Regions from separate parts of the Neobacillus sp. SAB-20_R2A genome, predicted to be linked through region 1. Evidence: a T-box and tRNA genes for the amino acid it is inferred to sense, from the RefSeq annotation. Region 1 holds a T-box; the other regions hold tRNA genes.
The links. The T-box of region 1 lies ahead of ileS (isoleucine--tRNA ligase). A T-box ahead of a tRNA ligase gene usually reads a tRNA of that ligase, here a tRNA-Ile.
Positions count from the first base shown of each region.

Region 2: it encodes a tRNA-Ile, which carries the amino acid that the T-box ahead of ileS (isoleucine--tRNA ligase) is inferred to sense. The anticodon was not compared.
Region 3: it encodes a tRNA-Ile, which carries the amino acid that the T-box ahead of ileS (isoleucine--tRNA ligase) is inferred to sense. The anticodon was not compared.

Region 1 is NZ_CP145895.1:1,801,184-1,808,982, forward strand. Features, by position in the region: gene V5M37_RS09015 (YlmC/YmxH family sporulation protein) at 1-255, shown strand, start outside; gene pgeF (peptidoglycan editing factor PgeF) at 337-1,155, shown strand; gene V5M37_RS09025 (YggS family pyridoxal phosphate-dependent enzyme) at 1,164-1,841, shown strand; gene V5M37_RS09030 (cell division protein SepF) at 1,852-2,304, shown strand; gene V5M37_RS09035 (YggT family protein) at 2,309-2,572, shown strand; gene V5M37_RS09040 (RNA-binding protein) at 2,601-3,374, shown strand; gene V5M37_RS09045 (DivIVA domain-containing protein) at 3,456-3,971, shown strand; T-box leader at 4,020-4,259, shown strand; gene ileS (isoleucine--tRNA ligase) at 4,331-7,102, shown strand; gene V5M37_RS09055 (hypothetical protein) at 7,322-7,615, shown strand; gene lspA (signal peptidase II) at 7,695-7,799, shown strand, end outside.
Region 2 is NZ_CP145895.1:27,719-35,517, forward strand. Features, by position in the region: gene dnaX (DNA polymerase III subunit gamma/tau) at 1-389, shown strand, start outside; gene V5M37_RS00130 (YbaB/EbfC family nucleoid-associated protein) at 465-782, shown strand; gene recR (recombination mediator RecR) at 865-1,461, shown strand; gene V5M37_RS00140 (YaaL family protein) at 1,511-1,729, shown strand; gene V5M37_RS00145 (pro-sigmaK processing inhibitor BofA family protein) at 1,838-2,101, shown strand; rRNA gene V5M37_RS00150 (16S ribosomal RNA) at 2,383-3,932, shown strand; tRNA gene V5M37_RS00155 (tRNA-Ile) at 4,028-4,104, shown strand; tRNA gene V5M37_RS00160 (tRNA-Ala) at 4,126-4,201, shown strand; rRNA gene V5M37_RS00165 (23S ribosomal RNA) at 4,312-7,246, shown strand; rRNA gene rrf (5S ribosomal RNA) at 7,333-7,449, shown strand; gene V5M37_RS00175 (sigma factor G inhibitor Gin) at 7,653-7,799, shown strand, end outside.
Region 3 is NZ_CP145895.1:8,018-15,816, forward strand. Features, by position in the region: gene gyrA (DNA gyrase subunit A) at 1-1,113, shown strand, start outside; rRNA gene V5M37_RS00040 (16S ribosomal RNA) at 1,369-2,918, shown strand; tRNA gene V5M37_RS00045 (tRNA-Ile) at 3,014-3,090, shown strand; tRNA gene V5M37_RS00050 (tRNA-Ala) at 3,112-3,187, shown strand; rRNA gene V5M37_RS00055 (23S ribosomal RNA) at 3,301-6,235, shown strand; rRNA gene rrf (5S ribosomal RNA) at 6,323-6,439, shown strand; gene V5M37_RS00065 (YaaC family protein) at 6,523-7,470, opposite strand; gene guaB (IMP dehydrogenase) at 7,577-7,799, shown strand, end outside.

The DNA of each region.
Region 1 (7,799 bases):
ATTTCCGACTTTCAGATAAAAGATGTTGTGAATGTTTCAGATGGCAAAAGACTAGGGAATGTTGGAGATATAGAAATTAATTTAACGACGGGAAAAATAGAAGCGGTTGTCATTTCCGGAAACGGGCGCGTGCTTGGCTTTTTTGGGAAGGACGAAGATATAGTGATCCCGTGGAAAAACATTATCAAAATTGGTCAGGATGTCATCTTGGTCCGCTATAAAATCAGCGATGAAAAAATAACGGAAGAAGAGTAGTCTTTGCATGAAATAAAACTGCTTCGGTGACCAATGCCCTGTTTCATGGTAAACTATAGAAAAAAGTTCAGAGGTAATGGAATGGAACCATTTATTATAAAGAATGAATCTTTATTAACCATCGACGGTTGGATGAATAGCACTCCCGGCCTTGTTGCCGGAATAACAACCAAGCTGGGGGGACAAAGTAAAGGCAGCTTTGAAGCCCTAAATCTCGGCTTTCATGTTGGTGATATTTTAAATGATGTTTGCACAAATAGAATGAAAGTTTCCGAACTGCTTGATTTTCCATTAGATTCATGGGTTAGCGCTGAGCAAACACATGATATTTTCCTGCAAAAAATAACAAAAGCAGATCGCGGGCGAGGGTCTATTTCCTACGAACAGTCTTTTAAGAGCACGGACGGCTTCTATACAAGTGAAGAGGGAATATTGTTAACGCTTTGTTTTGCCGATTGTGTCCCTCTTTTTTTTATTGCTCCCGAATATCGGATGATTGGGGCGGCACATGCTGGATGGAAGGGGACGGTAGGACAAATTGCCCGTGAGATGATAAAAAAATGGGAAGAGGAAGGCATCAAGGCTGAGAAGGTTTTTGTCGCAATCGGTCCATCAATCTGCGAAAAATGTTATATTGTGGATGAACGTGTCGTTAACTTGGTTGAAAATATACTAGAAGATGTCGATAGAAAACCCTATAATTTAATTAGTGAAGGTCAATACTCATTAAACCTAAGGGAATTGAACAAGCAGATTCTCGTTAAGGCAGGAGTACCAAAGGAAAATATAATCGTCACGGATTATTGCTCAAGCTGTAACAACCATTTGTTTTTTTCCCACCGGAAGAGCCATGGCAAAGCCGGCAGAATGTTAAGCTTTATTGGCTGGAAGGAGAATTAGAACCGCTTATGAGAGTAGCAGCAAAGTATGAACTTATTAGACAGCAAATAAATGAAGCGTGCGAAAAGACAGGCAGGAAACCAGATGAGGTAACTATAATTGCCGTTACAAAATACGTCAGTACCCAAAGAGCGCAGGAAGCGCTTGATGCAGGCATTCAGCATCTTGGCGAAAACCGGGACGAAGGAATGCTTGAAAAATGGGAAGTTCTTAAGGACAAGCCAATTTGGCATTTTATTGGAACCCTGCAGACACGAAAGGTAAAGAATATTATCGATAAAGTGGAGTACATTCATTCCCTTGACCGTCTTTCTTTGGCCCAAGAAATAAATAAACGTGCCAATTCAAAAGTAAAGTGTTTGGTACAGGTTAATGTAGCAGAAGAGGACTCAAAGCACGGTTTAGCGGTTGAAGAAGTGATCGACTTTATTAAATCACTTGGCTCCCTAGAAAATATTATTGTTGCTGGTTTAATGACAATGGCCCCACTCACGGACGATGAAGAAGTCTTGCGTGATTGTTTTCAAAAACTTAGAGAACTTCGTACTCAAGTTCAATCCTGTCACTTAGACTATGCTCCTTGTTCAGAGTTGTCGATGGGGATGTCTAATGATTTTGCCATCGCCATCGAAGAAGGGGCTACGATGGTAAGAATAGGTACAGCGCTTGTTGGTGAAGCTGGTTAGGAGAGTTGATATGACAATTAAATCTAAACTAAAAACATTTTTCTTTTTAGACGACGAGAACGATGAGCAAAATGAAGATTATAGTGAGCCGAAGGAACCAATAAAGCAGAAAAAACAGCCGTTAAAAAGTCATAATGTAGTCAGCCTGCAAAGTGTGCAAAAGCCCCCTGTCCAAGTAAAGCCCTCAAAGCTTATTTTGGCAGAACCGCATTCCGAATCTGAGGCAACCGAGATTGCCGACCATCTAAAAAACCGCCGTCCGGTGGTGGTGAATTTGCAGCGGATTGATCAAGAGGAAGGCCGGCAGATCGTTCATTTCTTAGGAGGAGTAGTATATGCTCTCGGTGGGGAAATCCAGAAAATTGGCGCCAATATATTCTTGTGCACCCCGGATAATATGGAAGTATCGGGGAATATTTCGGAACTGCTCCCTGACCACGAAAATATGAATACGAGGTGGTAAAGAGATGTTTTTTGTTATCGGTTTAATACAAAAACTCATTTGGGCTTATTCGTGGGCATTAATTATTTACATATTGATGTCCTGGTTTCCGGGTGCTAAAGAATCCGCGATCGGTCAATTCTTAGCAAGAATTTGTGAGCCATATTTGGAACCATTCAGAAGGATTATTCCCGCAATCGGCATGATTGACATTTCTCCGATTGTCGCATTTCTTGTTCTCAACTTTGCAACACGGGGCTTAAGCTATGTAGCTGTCTGGCTCTCATAATACTTAAAAATAGGTTGGTTTTTAGAGCATGAATATATATCAGCATTTTCGTCCAGAAGAACGGGATTATATTGACCAGGTCATGCAGTGGAAAAACACTGTTGAACTTCAGTATGCCCCGAAATTAACGGACTTTCTTGACCCAAGAGAACAGCATATCTTAAAAACGATCATCGGTGAAAATGGTGATGTAAAATATCAACTCTTTGGAGGATGGCCAGGGGCAGAACGAAAAAGGGCTCTTCTTTTCCCGGAATATCTAGTCCCAGCTCAAGAGGATTTTCAAATCAGCTTGTTTGAAATTGACTATCCAAAGAAGTTTGTCAAAATTGAACATCCCAACGTCTTAGGCACATTGATGTCGTTGGGGCTAAAACGTGGGAAATTTGGCGATATTCTTGTCGATGACGGGCAAATCCAGTTCTTGGCAGCCAAGGAAATAGGCGGCTATATCAGCAGTAATCTTGAATCAATCGGTAAAGCAACGGTTCAAATAATCGAGAAGCCGCCCGAAAACATAATTTCTCCTAAAGAATTATGGGAGGAACATGAATTAACAGTATCTTCATTAAGGCTGGATACTGTTATTTCTGGTGTTTATAATCTTTCCCGGCAAAAATCGCAAAACTATATTGCCGCAGGCCTAGTTAAGGTCAATTGGACTCAGATTGAAAGCCCGGCCTTTGTTTGTGAAATTGGCGATATGCTGTCGGTCCGGGGCCATGGAAGGGTAAGATTGTCCAGTATTGACGGAAAAACAAAGAAAGAAAAATGGCGAATTTCTGTCGGAAGACAAAAATAATTTATTTTCTTGCAGGATATTCGAAAAACTTGTCGAATATTCACATTTACATATATTGCACAGATTGTTGGAGGTGGCATCATGCCGTTAACGCCGTTAGATATTCATAATAAGGAATTTAATAAAGGATTTAGAGGGTATGACGAGGATGAAGTAAACGAATTTCTTGACCAGGTAATCAAGGATTACGAACTTGTCCTTAGAGAGAAAAAAGAATTGGAAGAGCGCTTAACTGACCTGCAGGAACGTTTAGGGCATTTTACAAGTATAGAAGAAACACTTAATAAATCGATTGTGATTGCCCAGGAGGCAGGGGAAGAAGTAAAACGCAATGCGCAAAAGGAAGCGAAGCTAATCGTCAAGGAAGCGGAAAAGAATGCGGACCGTATCGTTAACGAATCCCTATCTAAAGCGAGAAAGATTGCTCTGGAGATAGAAGATTTAAAGAAGCAGTCGAAAATTTTCCGCACCCGTTTCAAAATGCTGATTGAGGCACAGCTCGATATGCTGAATACTGACGATTGGGATCACCTTTTAGAGTACGAACTTGATGCCACCGAGCTGAAAATCCACGAAGAAGAGGATTCATTAGCTTGACGAACAGCTATTTAGTAGCATATAATTTCTTAACAGATTAATTGAATGAAAATGACGAAGACAGGGACAGTACAATTTTTCAAAAAAGCTTATTAGCGAGTCGGGGATGGTGGAAGCCCGATAAAGCCGAAAGATTGGAAAATCACCCTCGAGTTCCGAGGTCGAACCTCTAAATTTAGAACAGTAGACTAAGGCGTGTATTCACGTTACGAATTCGCAAGAGGATAGAATAAGACAGTTCTATCAATCAGGGTGGTACCGCGGGAAAAAAACCTTCTCGTCCCTTTTTTGGGATGAGAGGGTTTTTTATTTGCAAGAATGTCAATTCTGTTCAATAGAAAGGTATTGGAGGAAATAAAATGGAATACAAAGACACGTTATTAATGCCGCAAACGGATTTCCCAATGCGCGGTAATCTTCCGCAAAGAGAACCGGATATGCAGGCAAAATGGGAAGAAATGAATATTTACCAAAAAGTACAGGAGCGCACTAAAGGGCGTCCGATGTTTGTTTTGCATGATGGCCCTCCATATGCAAATGGTGACATCCATATGGGCCACGCCCTAAATAAAATCTTAAAGGATTTTATTGTCCGCTATAAGTCAATGAGCGGCTATCATGCCCCATATGTGCCGGGCTGGGATACGCACGGTCTGCCGATTGAACAGGCTTTAACCAATAAAGGGGTTAAACGGAAAGAAATGTCCGTAGCTGAATTCCGCCAGCTTTGTACAGAATATGCGCTGGAGCAGATCGACAATCAACGAATCCAGTTTAAACGCCTTGGTGTCCGCGGTGATTGGGAGAATCCATACATCACTTTAAAGCCTGAATACGAAGCCCAGCAAATTAAGGTTTTCGGAGAAATGGCGAAAAAAGGTTATATCTATAAGGGATTGAAGCCAGTATATTGGTCTCCGTCAAGTGAATCCGCTTTGGCTGAGGCAGAAATTGAATATAAAGATAAACGTTCACCGTCCATTTATGTTGGTTTTCCGGTGAAGGATGGCAAGGGAGTTCTTGATACGGATACGGAAATCGTCATCTGGACAACAACCCCATGGACCATTCCTGCCAACTTGGGAATTTCGGTTCATCCTGAGCTAACTTATGTGGTTGTAGCGGTAAATGATAAAAAATACGTTGTGGCTGAAAGGTTATTGGAAAGTGTAACGAATGAAATTGGCTGGGAAGAAGCGGCCGTTCTTAAAAAGGTCAAAGGGGCTGATCTGGAATATGTTGTCGCCCGTCATCCACTTTATGACCGTGATTCTCTTGTCATGTTAGGCGAGCATGTGACAACGGATGCTGGTACTGGCTGCGTTCACACTGCTCCTGGTCACGGGGAAGATGACTTCCATGTTGGTCAAAAATACGGCTTGGATGTCCTTTGTCCGGTTGATGATAAAGGAAATATGACAAATGAAGCACCGGGATTTGAAGGGTTATTTTACGACGAGGCCAATAAACAGATTTCCCAAGCCTTAGAGGAAAAAGGGGCTTTGTTAAAGCTTACATTTATTACCCACTCCTATCCACATGACTGGAGAACAAAGAAGCCGGTTATTTTCCGGGCAACTGCACAGTGGTTTGCGTCCATTAAAGATTTCCGCGAGCAGTTGCTCGAAGCTGTGAAAGAAACCAAATGGGTGCCGGCTTGGGGCGAAACAAGGCTTTTTAATATGGTCCGTGACCGCGGCGATTGGTGTATTTCCCGCCAGCGCGTCTGGGGTGTGCCAATTCCGGTATTCTACGCTGAAAATGGTGAAGAAATCATTACTGACGAAACAATCGAACATGTTTCTAATTTATTCCGCGACAATGGCTCAAACATTTGGTTTGAGCGCGAAGCAAAAGACCTGCTTCCGGAAGGGTTTACGCATCCTGGCAGCCCGAACGGCAAGTTTACGAAGGAAACCGACATTATGGACGTTTGGTTCGACTCCGGTTCTTCCCATCAGGCTGTACTGCTTGAAAGAGAAGACTTGGTGCGCCCTGCTGACCTATATCTTGAAGGTTCTGACCAATACCGCGGCTGGTTTAACTCGTCTTTATCTACTGCAGTTGCTGTCACAGGCAAGGCTCCATATAAGGGAGTATTAAGCCATGGATTTGCTCTTGATGGTGAAGGTCGAAAAATGAGTAAATCATTAGGTAATGTCGTCGTTCCGGCGAAGGTTATGAATCAATTGGGAGCAGATATTTTACGCCTATGGGTGGCTTCGGTTGATTATCAATCAGATGTCCGGGTATCGGATGCAATTTTAAAACAGGTTGCTGAAGTATATCGGAAAATCCGCAATACATTCCGCTTCTTGTTGGGGAATTTAGCGGACTTTGACCCGGCTGTTAATAAGGTTTCTTACGAAAACCTTCGTGAAGTAGATCAATTTATGCTGGTTAAATTAAATAAGCTGATTAAGAGTGTTCGCAAATCTTATGAAAATTACGATTATGCAGGTATTTACCATGCTGTCAATAATTTCTGTACGCTTGATTTAAGCGCGTTTTACCTAGATTTTGCAAAGGATGTTCTGTACATTGAAGCAGTTGATCATCCAGAACGTCGGGCGATTCAAACCGTTTTATATGAATCATTGCTTGCTCTGACCAAATTGGTTTCGCCAATCCTTTCTCACACTGCAGACGAGGTATGGAAATATATTCCGAAGGTTCAGGAGGAAAGTGTTCAGTTGACAGATCTTCCAGAATATCAAGAACTTCCTGGTGCTAAAGAGTTGGAGGAGAAATGGTCTGCATTCATGAAGCTTCGCGATGATGTCTTAAAGGCACTTGAAGAAGCCCGGAATGCAAAGGTGATCGGTAAGTCATTAACAGCGAAAGTAACCTTGTACGTAAATGATAATACAAAAGCGCTGCTCGATTCTGTTTCAGAGAACTTGAAACAATTGTTTATTGTATCCGGTTTTGAAGTGGCTGGTGCTTATGATGAGGCACCTGAAGATGGCTTGAAATTAGATACAGCTGCTATTGTGGTCACAAAGGCTGAAGGTGAAACCTGTGAACGCTGCTGGGTAGTGACGCCTGATGTCGGTCAAGATGCGGAGCATTCAACTCTTTGTCCGCGCTGTGCCCAAGTTGTAAAAGAAAATTATTCACACTTAGCGTAAATAGAAAGGGGCTGACTTGTCAGCCTCTTTCATTTTGCTAATAAAAAAGTATAAATTCAACTAGACCTCATGAACCGTCCTATCGGACTCGCCAATCGGTGAGTTTTCATTTATTTTCCACCTCCGTTAATTGTTGTTGCTGATGTCAAATTATTATCCGGGTCAATGGAAAACGATCGGTAATAATAAAACAAATAACATAACGGAGGTATTAACACTATGAATGCAATGCAGGAAAAGCTGTTTCAAGAACTCCGTCAAACAAAAACAGAAATCGAAATGTCATTAAAGAACAAACAAACAGAGAATTGGTTTACAACTATTTTAGAGGAAGAAATGGCGGACATTGATTTGGCGCTGAAAAAAATCGAAGAAGGAAATTTCGGACATTGTGAACTTTCCGGCGAATTATTACCCCTCGACTTATTAAATTTGATTCCAACCATTAGAACAGTCAATGATCCCAGCTTGCTTGGCGGCTATTGCAAGAAACCGATCTTCCCCACTCTGTAATTTTTGTTTCATTGTGATATAGCGATTAAGTATGCTAAACTAGGGGAGCAAGTCTAGCTTAAGTTGGAGGTATTTCTTAGTGTATTATTACTTAATCGCCCTATTCGTTATTGTGCTCGACCAAATTACTAAATGGCTTATTGAAAAAAATATGTATATCGGTGAGAGTATACCCATCATTGAT
Region 2 (7,799 bases), 1.8 Mb from region 1:
AAAATGACTTGAATCTGATCAAGGGTAATTGGGGCGAAATGCGATCGAGTCTCATGAAATCACATGCTGCCTTATTAAATGAAGCAGAGCCGGTTGCAGCATCTGCAGCAGCCTTTGTTTTAAAATTCAAGCATGAAATGATTTGTCAAATGGCGATGAGCCGAGGCGATTTCCTGGAAGCAGTAAGCACTATCTTGAACCAATTAACTGGCAAAAGGTTCACACTTTTAGGAGTTCCTGAAGAGCAGTGGTTAACCATCCGTGAAAATTTCTTAAGCACCCAGCATGGGGAAGAAGGGGAAATCAGCGGGCCTGCCCATGAAGAGGAGCCACATATCGCTGAAGCCAAAAAGCTATTTGGCGAAGAATTTATTGAAATAATTGATTAAAAGTTAGGCGAAAACGCCAAAAACAGCTATCAATGTGATTATATAATCTAAATTTAATTGGAGGTTGATTTATCAATGCGTGGTGGAATGGGTAATATGCAAAATATGATGAAGCAAGTGCAAAAAATGCAGAAGAAAATGGCAGAGGCACAAGAACAATTAGGTGAGGAAAAAATTGAAGGAACTGCCGGCGGCGGAATGGTAACCGTCGTGGTAACAGGCCATAAAGAGGTTGTAGATGTTCAAATTAAACCTGAAGCAGTCGATCCTGATGATGTGGAAATGCTTCAAGACCTTGTCCTTGCAGCCGTAAACGATGCACTTAAAAAAGCTGATGAGCTTTCCAATAATACTATGGGACAATTTACAAAAGGATTAAACCTGCCATTTTAAAAACAATAAGCGTTAAGCGCCTTAAGCAGCCACATGCTGCTAAGGGCGCTTTTAGCTTTTTCTAAAGAGAGGAACATAAATTATGCATTATCCAGAACCGATTTCGAAGCTAATTGATAGCTTTATGAAGCTTCCTGGCATTGGGCCAAAAACAGCCGCACGGTTGGCTTTTTTTGTCTTAAGTATGAAAGAGGATACCGTCTTGGATTTTGCAAAAGCATTAGTGAATGCCAAGCGGAATTTAACATACTGCTCTGTCTGCGGTCACATTACCGATCAAGATCCATGTTACATATGTGAAGATCAGCGCCGGAATAAGGGCATAATATGTGTAGTGCAGGATCCAAAAGATGTAATTGCAATGGAGAAAATGAAGGATTACAACGGATTGTATCATGTTTTGCACGGGGCTATTTCACCTATGGATGGCATCGGCCCGGAGGATATCAATATTCCCGGACTGCTAAAGCGGCTTCAGGACGAAACTATTCAGGAAGTCATTTTAGCTACCAATCCCAATATTGAAGGGGAAGCAACAGCTATGTATATCTCCCGGCTGCTGAAGCCGTCAGGTATTAAAACAACAAGGATTGCCCACGGACTGCCGGTAGGCGGGGACCTTGAGTATGCAGATGAGGTTACCTTATCAAAAGCATTAGAAGGGCGAAGAGAATTGTAATATTAAAATTAAAATTAAATTTAAATGCTTTAATGCCGGGGGGATGGCGATGTTTTTTCGGCGCAAAGGAAAGCTTCGGAAGGAATATAATGAAAAGCTTTTAATCCAGTTAAATAAATATAAAGATTATTGGCGGCAGGAAAAACTCCTTTTGGAAAGAAGTCTTGATCCCTCTGAAGAGGTCATTTGCCAATCAAAAGTCGCAGAAGCAAAATATATTCTTCTATTAAGAGAAGCTAAATACAGAAATGTGACATTAACAAAATAAATATTTTTACAACTCAAGCAATTGATTGCTTGAGTTTTTTTATTGTTCTATTTTTAAGGGCTTGTACATAGCTTTTTAAGTAAAGAGACCATTGGAGGGTGACGCTTTTTGGAACCAATGTTTGTGATTGCCGTTTTAGGGGGACTGATTGTATTATTGTTATTTACCGGAGCGCCATTCAAGCCTGCCCGATTTGCCGGCCAAGCTGTTATAAAAATATTGATAGGAGCATTATTTTTGTTTTTCCTCAATACAGCAGGAAATCAGTTCGGGATTCATGTTCCAATAAATTTTGCCACGTCTGCTGTATCAGGGTTTTTGGGAATTCCGGGCCTATGTGCGTTAGTGGCGATTCAGCAATGGGTTCTTTGAGACAGAACCGCTCTTTAGCAGCGGTTTATTTTTTTTGAAAAAAGTATTGACCAACATAAAATTATCCTGTAATATATTTTAAGTCGCCGCTAACACGGCAGACAAGAAATAAAAAAAGTTGTTGACTTCAACAACAAGAAATGATATATTTAAAAAGTCGTTTTAAGGCGACGGAGAAATTGACCTTTGAAAACTAAACAAACAAAAACGTCAACAAACAATAATATTCGTTTCATTTGAAACGAAGCCAACGTAACATTTTTGAGCTAATCAACTCAACTTTATTGGAGAGTTTGATCCTGGCTCAGGACGAACGCTGGCGGCGTGCCTAATACATGCAAGTCGAGCGAATCACTGGGAGCTTGCTCCCGGTGGTTAGCGGCGGACGGGTGAGTAACACGTGGGCAACCTGCCTGTAAGACTGGGATAACTTCGGGAAACCGGAGCTAATACCGGATAATTTCTTCCCTCGCATGAGGGAAGGTTGAAAGTCGGTTTCGGCTGACACTTACAGATGGGCCCGCGGCGCATTAGCTAGTTGGTGAGGTAACGGCTCACCAAGGCGACGATGCGTAGCCGACCTGAGAGGGTGATCGGCCACACTGGGACTGAGACACGGCCCAGACTCCTACGGGAGGCAGCAGTAGGGAATCTTCCACAATGGACGAAAGTCTGATGGAGCAACGCCGCGTGAGCGATGAAGGCCTTCGGGTCGTAAAGCTCTGTTGTCAGGGAAGAACAAGTATCGGAGTAACTGCCGGTACCTTGACGGTACCTGACCAGAAAGCCACGGCTAACTACGTGCCAGCAGCCGCGGTAATACGTAGGTGGCAAGCGTTGTCCGGAATTATTGGGCGTAAAGCGCGCGCAGGCGGTCCTTTAAGTCTGATGTGAAAGCCCACGGCTCAACCGTGGAGGGTCATTGGAAACTGGGGGACTTGAGTGCAGAAGAGGAAAGCGGAATTCCACGTGTAGCGGTGAAATGCGTAGAGATGTGGAGGAACACCAGTGGCGAAGGCGGCTTTCTGGTCTGTAACTGACGCTGAGGCGCGAAAGCGTGGGGAGCAAACAGGATTAGATACCCTGGTAGTCCACGCCGTAAACGATGAGTGCTAAGTGTTAGAGGGTTTCCGCCCTTTAGTGCTGCAGCTAACGCATTAAGCACTCCGCCTGGGGAGTACGGCCGCAAGGCTGAAACTCAAAGGAATTGACGGGGGCCCGCACAAGCGGTGGAGCATGTGGTTTAATTCGAAGCAACGCGAAGAACCTTACCAGGTCTTGACATCCTCTGACACTCCTAGAGATAGGAATTTCCCCTTCGGGGGACAGAGTGACAGGTGGTGCATGGTTGTCGTCAGCTCGTGTCGTGAGATGTTGGGTTAAGTCCCGCAACGAGCGCAACCCTTGATCTTAGTTGCCAGCATTCAGTTGGGCACTCTAAGGTGACTGCCGGTGACAAACCGGAGGAAGGTGGGGATGACGTCAAATCATCATGCCCCTTATGACCTGGGCTACACACGTGCTACAATGGATGGTACAAAGGGCAGCGAAGCCGCGAGGTGGAGCCAATCCCATAAAACCATTCTCAGTTCGGATTGCAGGCTGCAACTCGCCTGCATGAAGCCGGAATCGCTAGTAATCGCGGATCAGCATGCCGCGGTGAATACGTTCCCGGGCCTTGTACACACCGCCCGTCACACCACGAGAGTTTGTAACACCCGAAGTCGGTGGGGTAACCGTAAGGAGCCAGCCGCCTAAGGTGGGACAGATGATTGGGGTGAAGTCGTAACAAGGTAGCCGTATCGGAAGGTGCGGCTGGATCACCTCCTTTCTAAGGATAATGCAGCCCTTTAGGGCTGATAATAAGGTTGACTGTTTTTTGTTTGTTTAGTTTTGAGAGGTTAATTCTCTTTGAATATGTTTTGTGGGCCTATAGCTCAGCTGGTTAGAGCGCACGCCTGATAAGCGTGAGGTCGATGGTTCGAGTCCATTTAGGCCCACCATTTAATTTTACAGTGAATATTGGGGGATTAGCTCAGCTGGGAGAGCGCCTGCTTTGCACGCAGGAGGTCAGCGGTTCGATCCCGCTATCCTCCACCAATATCGTTCTTTGAAAACTAGATAATCGTAAAAGAAGAAGTAACCAAGTAAGAACCGAGTAATCGCCATTTTAGTTTTTCTCTCTTATTTTTAAGAGTAAAAACCTTTTAGGTTAAGTTAGAAAGGGCGCACGGTGAATGCCTTGGCACTAGGAGCCGATGAAGGACGGGACTAACACCGATATGCTTCGGGGAGCTGTAAGTAAGCGCCGATCCGGAGATTTCCGAATGGGGAAACCCACTGTTCGTAATGGAGCAGTATCTTTACCTGAATACATAGGGTATTGAAGGCAGACCCGGGGAACTGAAACATCTAAGTACCCGGAGGAAGAGAAAGCAAACGCGATTCCCTGAGTAGCGGCGAGCGAAACGGGAACAGCCCAAACCGAAAGGCTTGCCTTTCGGGGTTGTAGGACACTCAACATGGAGTTACAAAGGAACGGGGTAGATGAAGCGGTCTGGAAAGGCCGGCCATAGAAGGTAAAAGCCCTGTAGTTGAAACTTCGTTCCCTCCTGAGTGGATCCTGAGTACGGCCGGACACGTGAAATCCGGTCGGAAGCAGGGAGGACCATCTCCCAAGGCTAAATACTCCCTAGTGACCGATAGTGAACCAGTACCGTGAGGGAAAGGTGAAAAGCACCCCGGAAGGGGAGTGAAAGAGATCCTGAAACCGTGTGCCTACAAGTAGTCAGAGCCCGTTCATGGGTGATGGCGTGCCTTTTGTAGAATGAACCGGCGAGTTACGATTGCATGCGAGGTTAAGTTGAAGAGACGGAGCCGCAGCGAAAGCGAGTCTGAATAGGGCGAATTAGTATGTAGTCGTAGACCCGAAACCAGGTGATCTACCCATGTCCAGGGTGAAGTCCAGGTAACACTGGATGGAGGCCCGAACCCACGCACGTTGAAAAGTGCGGGGATGAGGTGTGGGTAGCGGAGAAATTCCAATCGAACTTGGAGATAGCTGGTTCTCTCCGAAATAGCTTTAGGGCTAGCCTCACGTAGTTAGAGTCTTGGAGGTAGAGCACTGTTTGGACTAGGGGCCCTCATCGGGTTACCGAATTCAGACAAACTCCGAATGCCAATGACTTATCCGTGGGAGTCAGACTGCGAGTGATAAGATCCGTAGTCAAAAGGGAAACAGCCCAGACCACCAGCTAAGGTCCCAAAGTATACGTTAAGTGGAAAAGGATGTGGAGTTGCTTAGACAACCAGGATGTTGGCTTAGAAGCAGCCACCATTTAAAGAGTGCGTAATAGCTCACTGGTCGAGTGACTCTGCGCCGAAAATGTACCGGGGCTAAACGTATCACCGAAGCTGTGGGTGGACACCTTGTGGTGTCCGCGGTAGGAGAGCGTTCTAAGGGCGTTGAAGCTAGACCGTAAGGACTGGTGGAGCGCTTAGAAGTGAGAATGCCGGTATGAGTAGCGAAAGATGAGTGAGAATCTCATCCACCGTATGCCTAAGGTTTCCTGAGGAAGGCTCGTCCGCTCAGGGTTAGTCGGGACCTAAGCCGAGGCCGAAAGGCGTAGGCGATGGACAACAGGTTGATATTCCTGTACCACCTCTTTATCGTTTGAGTGATGGGGGGACGCAGGAGGATAGGGTAAGCGCACTGCTGGATATGTGCGTGCAAGCAGTTAGGCTGGTGAATAGGAAAATCCGTTCACCTTAAGGCTGAGCTGTGATGCCGAGGGAATTATAGTACCGAAGTTCCTGATTCCACACTGCCAAGAAAAGCCTCTAGCGAGATAAAAGGTGCCCGTACCGCAAACCGACACAGGTAGGCGAGGAGAGAATCCTAAGGTGAGCGAGAGAACTCTCGTTAAGGAACTCGGCAAAATGACCCCGTAACTTCGGGAGAAGGGGTGCTTTTTGGGGTGAATAGCCCCGAAGAGCCGCAGTGAATAGGCCCAGGCGACTGTTTAGCAAAAACACAGGTCTCTGCAAAGCCGCAAGGCGAAGTATAGGGGCTGACGCCTGCCCGGTGCTGGAAGGTTAAGAGGAGGGGTTAGCGCAAGCGAAGCTCTGAATCGAAGCCCCAGTAAACGGCGGCCGTAACTATAACGGTCCTAAGGTAGCGAAATTCCTTGTCGGGTAAGTTCCGACCCGCACGAAAGGCGTAACGATCTGGGCACTGTCTCAACGAGAGACTCGGTGAAATTATAGTACCTGTGAAGATGCAGGTTACCCGCGACAGGACGGAAAGACCCCATGGAGCTTTACTGTAGCCTGATATTGAATTTTGGTACAGCTTGTACAGGATAGGTAGGAGCCTGAGAAGCCGGAGCGCCAGCTTCGGTGGAGGCGTCGGTGGGATACTACCCTGGCTGTATTGAAATTCTAACCCGCACCCCTCATCGGGGTGGGAGACAGTGTCAGGTGGGCAGTTTGACTGGGGCGGTCGCCTCCTAAAGTGTAACGGAGGCGCCCAAAGGTTCCCTCAGAATGGTTGGAAATCATTCGCAGAGTGTAAAGGCACAAGGGAGCTTGACTGCGAGACCTACAAGTCGAGCAGGGACGAAAGTCGGGCTTAGTGATCCGGTGGTTCCGCATGGAAGGGCCATCGCTCAACGGATAAAAGCTACCCTGGGGATAACAGGCTTATCTCCCCCAAGAGTCCACATCGACGGGGAGGTTTGGCACCTCGATGTCGGCTCATCGCATCCTGGGGCTGTAGTCGGTCCCAAGGGTTGGGCTGTTCGCCCATTAAAGCGGTACGCGAGCTGGGTTCAGAACGTCGTGAGACAGTTCGGTCCCTATCCGTCGTGGGCGCAGGAAATTTGAGAGGAGCTGTCCTTAGTACGAGAGGACCGGGATGGACGCACCGCTGGTGTACCAGTTGTCTTGCCAAAGGCATCGCTGGGTAGCTATGTGCGGACGGGATAAGTGCTGAAAGCATCTAAGCATGAAGCCCCCCTCGAGATGAGATTTCCCATAGCGTCAAGCTAGTAAGATCCCTGAAAGATGATCAGGTTGATAGGTCAGAGGTGGAAGCGCGGTGACGTGTGGAGCTGACTGATACTAATCGATCGAGGACTTAACCAAGTCATATTAAGTAAGGTGAACTCGTTTTTACTAAACTTCTTCTGCGTTATCTAGTTTTGAGGGAATGAAACCTCTAATTCAATAGGTCCGGTAGCAATGGCGAGAAGGTCACACCCGTTCCCATCCCGAACACGGAAGTTAAGCTTCTCAGCGCCGATGGTAGTTGGGACGCAAGTCCCTGTGAGAGTAGGACGCTGCCGGGCAAATAAAAAGACAACCATTTTCAGGTTGTCTTTTTTTGTTTAGAAAGTGAAGCGTGAGTGATGCACGAGAACCGTCCCCATGCATCAATAAAAAATCGACATTAGACATACACCCAATTGTGAATGGCGACATATATTATTATTGCGGATACGAAAATTCAAAAAATTGTATACAAATTTTTGTTATCGGGCAGAATGGGTGTATGGAGGTGGAGCGATTGAGTTCAAACTTAGCACATAACCATTTGGGGGAAACATGCGTTATTTGTGAGAATCTTAAAGCGAAAGGCATACATCTATACACTTCTTTTATTTGCACAGAATGTGAAAATGATTTAATTCAAACAGAC
Region 3 (7,799 bases), 1.8 Mb from region 1:
GAACTTCTTGAAATAAAAGAACGTTTCAATGATAAACGCCGCACTGAGATCGCAGCAGGCGGAATTGAAAACATTGAGGACGAGGATTTGATTCCACGCGAAAACATCGTCATCTCATTAACTCATAACGGTTATATTAAGCGTCTCCCTGTCTCCACGTACCGCGCACAAAAACGCGGCGGCCGCGGAATCCAAGGTATGGGCACCAATGAGGATGATTTTGTTGAGCATTTGATCACAACTTCAACCCATGATACGATTCTCTTCTTTACTAATAAGGGGAAGGTTTATCGTTCCAAAGGTTACGAAATTCCGGAGTACGGCCGCACGGCGAAAGGCATTCCGATTATCAATCTGCTGGGTATCGAAAAAGGTGAATGGGTAAATGCAATTATCCCTGTTGAAGAATTTGTGGACGATTGGTTCCTGTTCTTTACCACAAAAGAAGGTGTCTCCAAGCGGTCACCGCTGTCATCCTTTGCTCATATCCGGAATAACGGACTAATCGCCATAAGTCTGCGTGAGGGCGATGAGCTTATTTCTGCCCGTATGACCGACGGCAGCAAGCATATTATTATCGGTACGAGTAAAGGTATGCTGATCCGCTTCCCGGAAACAGATGTCCGTTCGATGGGCCGCACCGCCACAGGTGTAAAAGGCATTACCTTGGACAGTGATGATGAGGTTGTCGGCATGGAAGTGCTTGAGGAAGATAATGAAGTGCTGATTGTAACGAAAAATGGCTATGGAAAGCGGACTGCTGCTGCTGAGTACCGCATTCAAGGCCGCGGCGGGAAAGGTATTAAGACCTGTCATATTACAGATAAGAACGGTGAGCTTGTTTCGATGAGAGCGGTGACCGGCGAAGAGGACTTGATGTTGATTACAACAGGCGGGGTCTTAATTCGTATTGATGTAGCCGGCATTTCTAAAATGGGCCGGAATACACAGGGTGTAAAACTAATCAGCCTTGGTGATGAAAAGAATGAATATGTGGCAACCGTAGCTAAAGTAGAAAAAGAAGAAGTCCAGGAAAATGAAAGTACAGAGGAAACAGAAGAAGACGCATCAGGTGAAAACTCAGATGTGAATCTCAATTCTGATGAAGAATAACATAAACGGAGCACTGTAATAGGTGCTCCGTTTTCTGTATTTAACAGTACTTTTGAATTTATTATATTTATATAGTAAAAAATGATTAAAACATGTTGACTTTAACTTAGACGGGTGGTATATTTATAAAGTCGCTTCTGAGCGATAGAGAAATTGACCTTTGAAAACTAAACAAACAAAAACGTCAACAAACAATAATATTCATTTCTTTTGAAATGAAGCCAACGTAACATTTTTGAGCTAATCAACTCAACTTTATTGGAGAGTTTGATCCTGGCTCAGGACGAACGCTGGCGGCGTGCCTAATACATGCAAGTCGAGCGAATCACTGGGAGCTTGCTCCCGGTGGTTAGCGGCGGACGGGTGAGTAACACGTGGGCAACCTGCCTGTAAGACTGGGATAACTTCGGGAAACCGGAGCTAATACCGGATAATTTCTTCCCTCGCATGAGGGAAGGTTGAAAGTCGGTTTCGGCTGACACTTACAGATGGGCCCGCGGCGCATTAGCTAGTTGGTGAGGTAACGGCTCACCAAGGCGACGATGCGTAGCCGACCTGAGAGGGTGATCGGCCACACTGGGACTGAGACACGGCCCAGACTCCTACGGGAGGCAGCAGTAGGGAATCTTCCACAATGGACGAAAGTCTGATGGAGCAACGCCGCGTGAGCGATGAAGGCCTTCGGGTCGTAAAGCTCTGTTGTCAGGGAAGAACAAGTATCGGAGTAACTGCCGGTACCTTGACGGTACCTGACCAGAAAGCCACGGCTAACTACGTGCCAGCAGCCGCGGTAATACGTAGGTGGCAAGCGTTGTCCGGAATTATTGGGCGTAAAGCGCGCGCAGGCGGTCCTTTAAGTCTGATGTGAAAGCCCACGGCTCAACCGTGGAGGGTCATTGGAAACTGGGGGACTTGAGTGCAGAAGAGGAAAGCGGAATTCCACGTGTAGCGGTGAAATGCGTAGAGATGTGGAGGAACACCAGTGGCGAAGGCGGCTTTCTGGTCTGTAACTGACGCTGAGGCGCGAAAGCGTGGGGAGCAAACAGGATTAGATACCCTGGTAGTCCACGCCGTAAACGATGAGTGCTAAGTGTTAGAGGGTTTCCGCCCTTTAGTGCTGCAGCTAACGCATTAAGCACTCCGCCTGGGGAGTACGGCCGCAAGGCTGAAACTCAAAGGAATTGACGGGGGCCCGCACAAGCGGTGGAGCATGTGGTTTAATTCGAAGCAACGCGAAGAACCTTACCAGGTCTTGACATCCTCTGACACTCCTAGAGATAGGAATTTCCCCTTCGGGGGACAGAGTGACAGGTGGTGCATGGTTGTCGTCAGCTCGTGTCGTGAGATGTTGGGTTAAGTCCCGCAACGAGCGCAACCCTTGATCTTAGTTGCCAGCATTCAGTTGGGCACTCTAAGGTGACTGCCGGTGACAAACCGGAGGAAGGTGGGGATGACGTCAAATCATCATGCCCCTTATGACCTGGGCTACACACGTGCTACAATGGATGGTACAAAGGGCAGCGAAGCCGCGAGGTGGAGCCAATCCCATAAAACCATTCTCAGTTCGGATTGCAGGCTGCAACTCGCCTGCATGAAGCCGGAATCGCTAGTAATCGCGGATCAGCATGCCGCGGTGAATACGTTCCCGGGCCTTGTACACACCGCCCGTCACACCACGAGAGTTTGTAACACCCGAAGTCGGTGGGGTAACCGTAAGGAGCCAGCCGCCTAAGGTGGGACAGATGATTGGGGTGAAGTCGTAACAAGGTAGCCGTATCGGAAGGTGCGGCTGGATCACCTCCTTTCTAAGGATAATGCAGCCCTTTAGGGCTGATAATAAGGTTGACTGTTTTTTGTTTGTTTAGTTTTGAGAGGTTAATTCTCTTTGAATATGTTTTGTGGGCCTATAGCTCAGCTGGTTAGAGCGCACGCCTGATAAGCGTGAGGTCGATGGTTCGAGTCCATTTAGGCCCACCATTTAATTTTACAGTGAATATTGGGGGATTAGCTCAGCTGGGAGAGCGCCTGCTTTGCACGCAGGAGGTCAGCGGTTCGATCCCGCTATCCTCCACCAATATCGTTCTTTGAAAACTAGATAATCGTAAAAGAAGAAGTAACCAAGTAAGAACCGAGTAATCGCCATTTTAGTTTTTCTCTCTTATTTTTAAGAGTAAGTAAAACCTTTTAGGTTAAGTTAGAAAGGGCGCACGGTGAATGCCTTGGCACTAGGAGCCGATGAAGGACGGGACTAACACCGATATGCTTCGGGGAGCTGTAAGTAAGCGCCGATCCGGAGATTTCCGAATGGGGAAACCCACTGTTCGTAATGGAGCAGTATCTTTACCTGAATACATAGGGTATTGAAGGCAGACCCGGGGAACTGAAACATCTAAGTACCCGGAGGAAGAGAAAGCAAACGCGATTCCCTGAGTAGCGGCGAGCGAAACGGGAACAGCCCAAACCGAAAGGCTTGCCTTTCGGGGTTGTAGGACACTCAACATGGAGTTACAAAGGAACGGGGTAGATGAAGCGGTCTGGAAAGGCCGGCCATAGAAGGTAAAAGCCCTGTAGTTGAAACTTCGTTCCCTCCTGAGTGGATCCTGAGTACGGCCGGACACGTGAAATCCGGTCGGAAGCAGGGAGGACCATCTCCCAAGGCTAAATACTCCCTAGTGACCGATAGTGAACCAGTACCGTGAGGGAAAGGTGAAAAGCACCCCGGAAGGGGAGTGAAAGAGATCCTGAAACCGTGTGCCTACAAGTAGTCAGAGCCCGTTCATGGGTGATGGCGTGCCTTTTGTAGAATGAACCGGCGAGTTACGATTGCATGCGAGGTTAAGTTGAAGAGACGGAGCCGCAGCGAAAGCGAGTCTGAATAGGGCGAATTAGTATGTAGTCGTAGACCCGAAACCAGGTGATCTACCCATGTCCAGGGTGAAGTCCAGGTAACACTGGATGGAGGCCCGAACCCACGCACGTTGAAAAGTGCGGGGATGAGGTGTGGGTAGCGGAGAAATTCCAATCGAACTTGGAGATAGCTGGTTCTCTCCGAAATAGCTTTAGGGCTAGCCTCACGTAGTTAGAGTCTTGGAGGTAGAGCACTGTTTGGACTAGGGGCCCTCATCGGGTTACCGAATTCAGACAAACTCCGAATGCCAATGACTTATCCGTGGGAGTCAGACTGCGAGTGATAAGATCCGTAGTCAAAAGGGAAACAGCCCAGACCACCAGCTAAGGTCCCAAAGTATACGTTAAGTGGAAAAGGATGTGGAGTTGCTTAGACAACCAGGATGTTGGCTTAGAAGCAGCCACCATTTAAAGAGTGCGTAATAGCTCACTGGTCGAGTGACTCTGCGCCGAAAATGTACCGGGGCTAAACGTATCACCGAAGCTGTGGGTGGACACCTTGTGGTGTCCGCGGTAGGAGAGCGTTCTAAGGGCGTTGAAGCTAGACCGTAAGGACTGGTGGAGCGCTTAGAAGTGAGAATGCCGGTATGAGTAGCGAAAGATGAGTGAGAATCTCATCCACCGTATGCCTAAGGTTTCCTGAGGAAGGCTCGTCCGCTCAGGGTTAGTCGGGACCTAAGCCGAGGCCGAAAGGCGTAGGCGATGGACAACAGGTTGATATTCCTGTACCACCTCTTTATCGTTTGAGTGATGGGGGGACGCAGGAGGATAGGGTAAGCGCACTGCTGGATATGTGCGTGCAAGCAGTTAGGCTGGTGAATAGGAAAATCCGTTCACCTTAAGGCTGAGCTGTGATGCCGAGGGAATTATAGTACCGAAGTTCCTGATTCCACACTGCCAAGAAAAGCCTCTAGCGAGATAAAAGGTGCCCGTACCGCAAACCGACACAGGTAGGCGAGGAGAGAATCCTAAGGTGAGCGAGAGAACTCTCGTTAAGGAACTCGGCAAAATGACCCCGTAACTTCGGGAGAAGGGGTGCTTTTTGGGGTGAATAGCCCCGAAGAGCCGCAGTGAATAGGCCCAGGCGACTGTTTAGCAAAAACACAGGTCTCTGCAAAGCCGCAAGGCGAAGTATAGGGGCTGACGCCTGCCCGGTGCTGGAAGGTTAAGAGGAGGGGTTAGCGCAAGCGAAGCTCTGAATCGAAGCCCCAGTAAACGGCGGCCGTAACTATAACGGTCCTAAGGTAGCGAAATTCCTTGTCGGGTAAGTTCCGACCCGCACGAAAGGCGTAACGATCTGGGCACTGTCTCAACGAGAGACTCGGTGAAATTATAGTACCTGTGAAGATGCAGGTTACCCGCGACAGGACGGAAAGACCCCATGGAGCTTTACTGTAGCCTGATATTGAATTTTGGTACAGCTTGTACAGGATAGGTAGGAGCCTGAGAAGCCGGAGCGCCAGCTTCGGTGGAGGCGTCGGTGGGATACTACCCTGGCTGTATTGAAATTCTAACCCGCACCCCTCATCGGGGTGGGAGACAGTGTCAGGTGGGCAGTTTGACTGGGGCGGTCGCCTCCTAAAGTGTAACGGAGGCGCCCAAAGGTTCCCTCAGAATGGTTGGAAATCATTCGCAGAGTGTAAAGGCACAAGGGAGCTTGACTGCGAGACCTACAAGTCGAGCAGGGACGAAAGTCGGGCTTAGTGATCCGGTGGTTCCGCATGGAAGGGCCATCGCTCAACGGATAAAAGCTACCCTGGGGATAACAGGCTTATCTCCCCCAAGAGTCCACATCGACGGGGAGGTTTGGCACCTCGATGTCGGCTCATCGCATCCTGGGGCTGTAGTCGGTCCCAAGGGTTGGGCTGTTCGCCCATTAAAGCGGTACGCGAGCTGGGTTCAGAACGTCGTGAGACAGTTCGGTCCCTATCCGTCGTGGGCGCAGGAAATTTGAGAGGAGCTGTCCTTAGTACGAGAGGACCGGGATGGACGCACCGCTGGTGTACCAGTTGTCTTGCCAAAGGCATCGCTGGGTAGCTATGTGCGGACGGGATAAGTGCTGAAAGCATCTAAGCATGAAGCCCCCCTCGAGATGAGATTTCCCATAGCGTCAAGCTAGTAAGATCCCTGAAAGATGATCAGGTTGATAGGTCAGAGGTGGAAGCGCGGTGACGTGTGGAGCTGACTGATACTAATCGATCGAGGACTTAACCAAGTCATAATTAAGTAAGGTGAACTCGTTTTTACTAAACTTCTTCTGCGTTATCTAGTTTTGAGGGAATGAAACCTCTAATTCAATAGGTCCGGTAGCAATGGCGAGAAGGTCACACCCGTTCCCATCCCGAACACGGAAGTTAAGCTTCTCAGCGCCGATGGTAGTTGGGACGCAAGTCCCTGTGAGAGTAGGACGCTGCCGGGCAAACAAAGAGACAACCATTTTCAGGTTGTCTTTTTTTGTTGGTTATTTATGCTTGAATGATGCATGAGAACCGTCCCCGTGCCTCACTTTTCCATCAAGTAGTCATAGACTAGAAAAGGCCCTTTTTTTAGTGTGATGTGTAAAAAGGTTTTGATGAAGGGGTAGTCGTGGTTGGGCATCATTTTGGTTAGTTCGCTCCACCATTCTGTTTCATAACGGGCGATCATGCTTAAGTTGTATAACAATAAATAGTGGATCAGCAGTTCCGGGAAGTTGAAAAGCTTCCCTTTGTTTATTGGAAGTGTCCAGCACCCTTCTTCCATATGAAATTTTAAAGGGGAAATGGCTGATACCGGATTGTTATTCAAAATTAAATGGATTCCTTCATCAGCAGAGAATTCCACCCCGTTAGCAAATTTCGAGGCAAGAAACTCTTTAAATCGACTCCCGGTCATATGATAGGTATCCAGTATTTTCTCGGGAATATGGAGCTGGCTGCCGTTGCTATGTAGTTTTTCAAAGCTGTTTTTCCTCATAAGTATGAAGAATAATTCATCGAGTTCAGGTATAAGCTGTAGTAATTCCTCCATTAGGACTTTTTCCCCTTCAAGCTGTTTCATGTGAAACAATTTTTCTGACATAAATGGAAAAAGTCCATTTTTTTGTAATTTCACTTCGTCTTGAAAAAATAAATAATTTTGCTTTTTTCTTTTTCTGGTGGAAACACCGTGTGCCAATACCGCTGTTGTTTCCGGATAGGATGGATCTACGGTTAAGATGCAGGCTTTTATTAAATGGACAAGGCCATAGAAAAGCAATATAGGTTTAATAACCAGCGGGGCTTTTTCTGCCTGTTCATAATAGATTTGCCCATGTTCGAGATAATATAAAAAGGCATATCCATTCTCATAGCTCTTTTGTTCAGGATTCTCAATATTCGCCTTTAGATAGCTATTTTTCAAATAGTGCTGACAGTATTCAGCTGAAAAAAAGCATGAGTAGCTTTTCCAGCCTTTAAATGGCGTATTCAAAGCAGATCACCTTTTTCAGAAAAATCTTACTAATATTTCTTCCTTGACAGTATTTTGTCCAATTGATAACCTACAAATAATATTTTTTGACCTGGAGGCTGTTAATATGTGGGAAAGTAAGTTCGCAAAAGAAGGATTAACGTTTGATGATGTATTATTGATTCCTGGCAAATCAGAGGTGCTGCCACGCGACGTGAGTTTGCAGGTGGAGTTAACTCCTGCGGTAAAGCTCAATATTCCAGTTATAAGTGCAGGTATGGACACAGTCACGGAATCCGAAATGGCAATTGCTATGGCCCGCCAAGGCGGCCTTGGGATTATTCATAAGA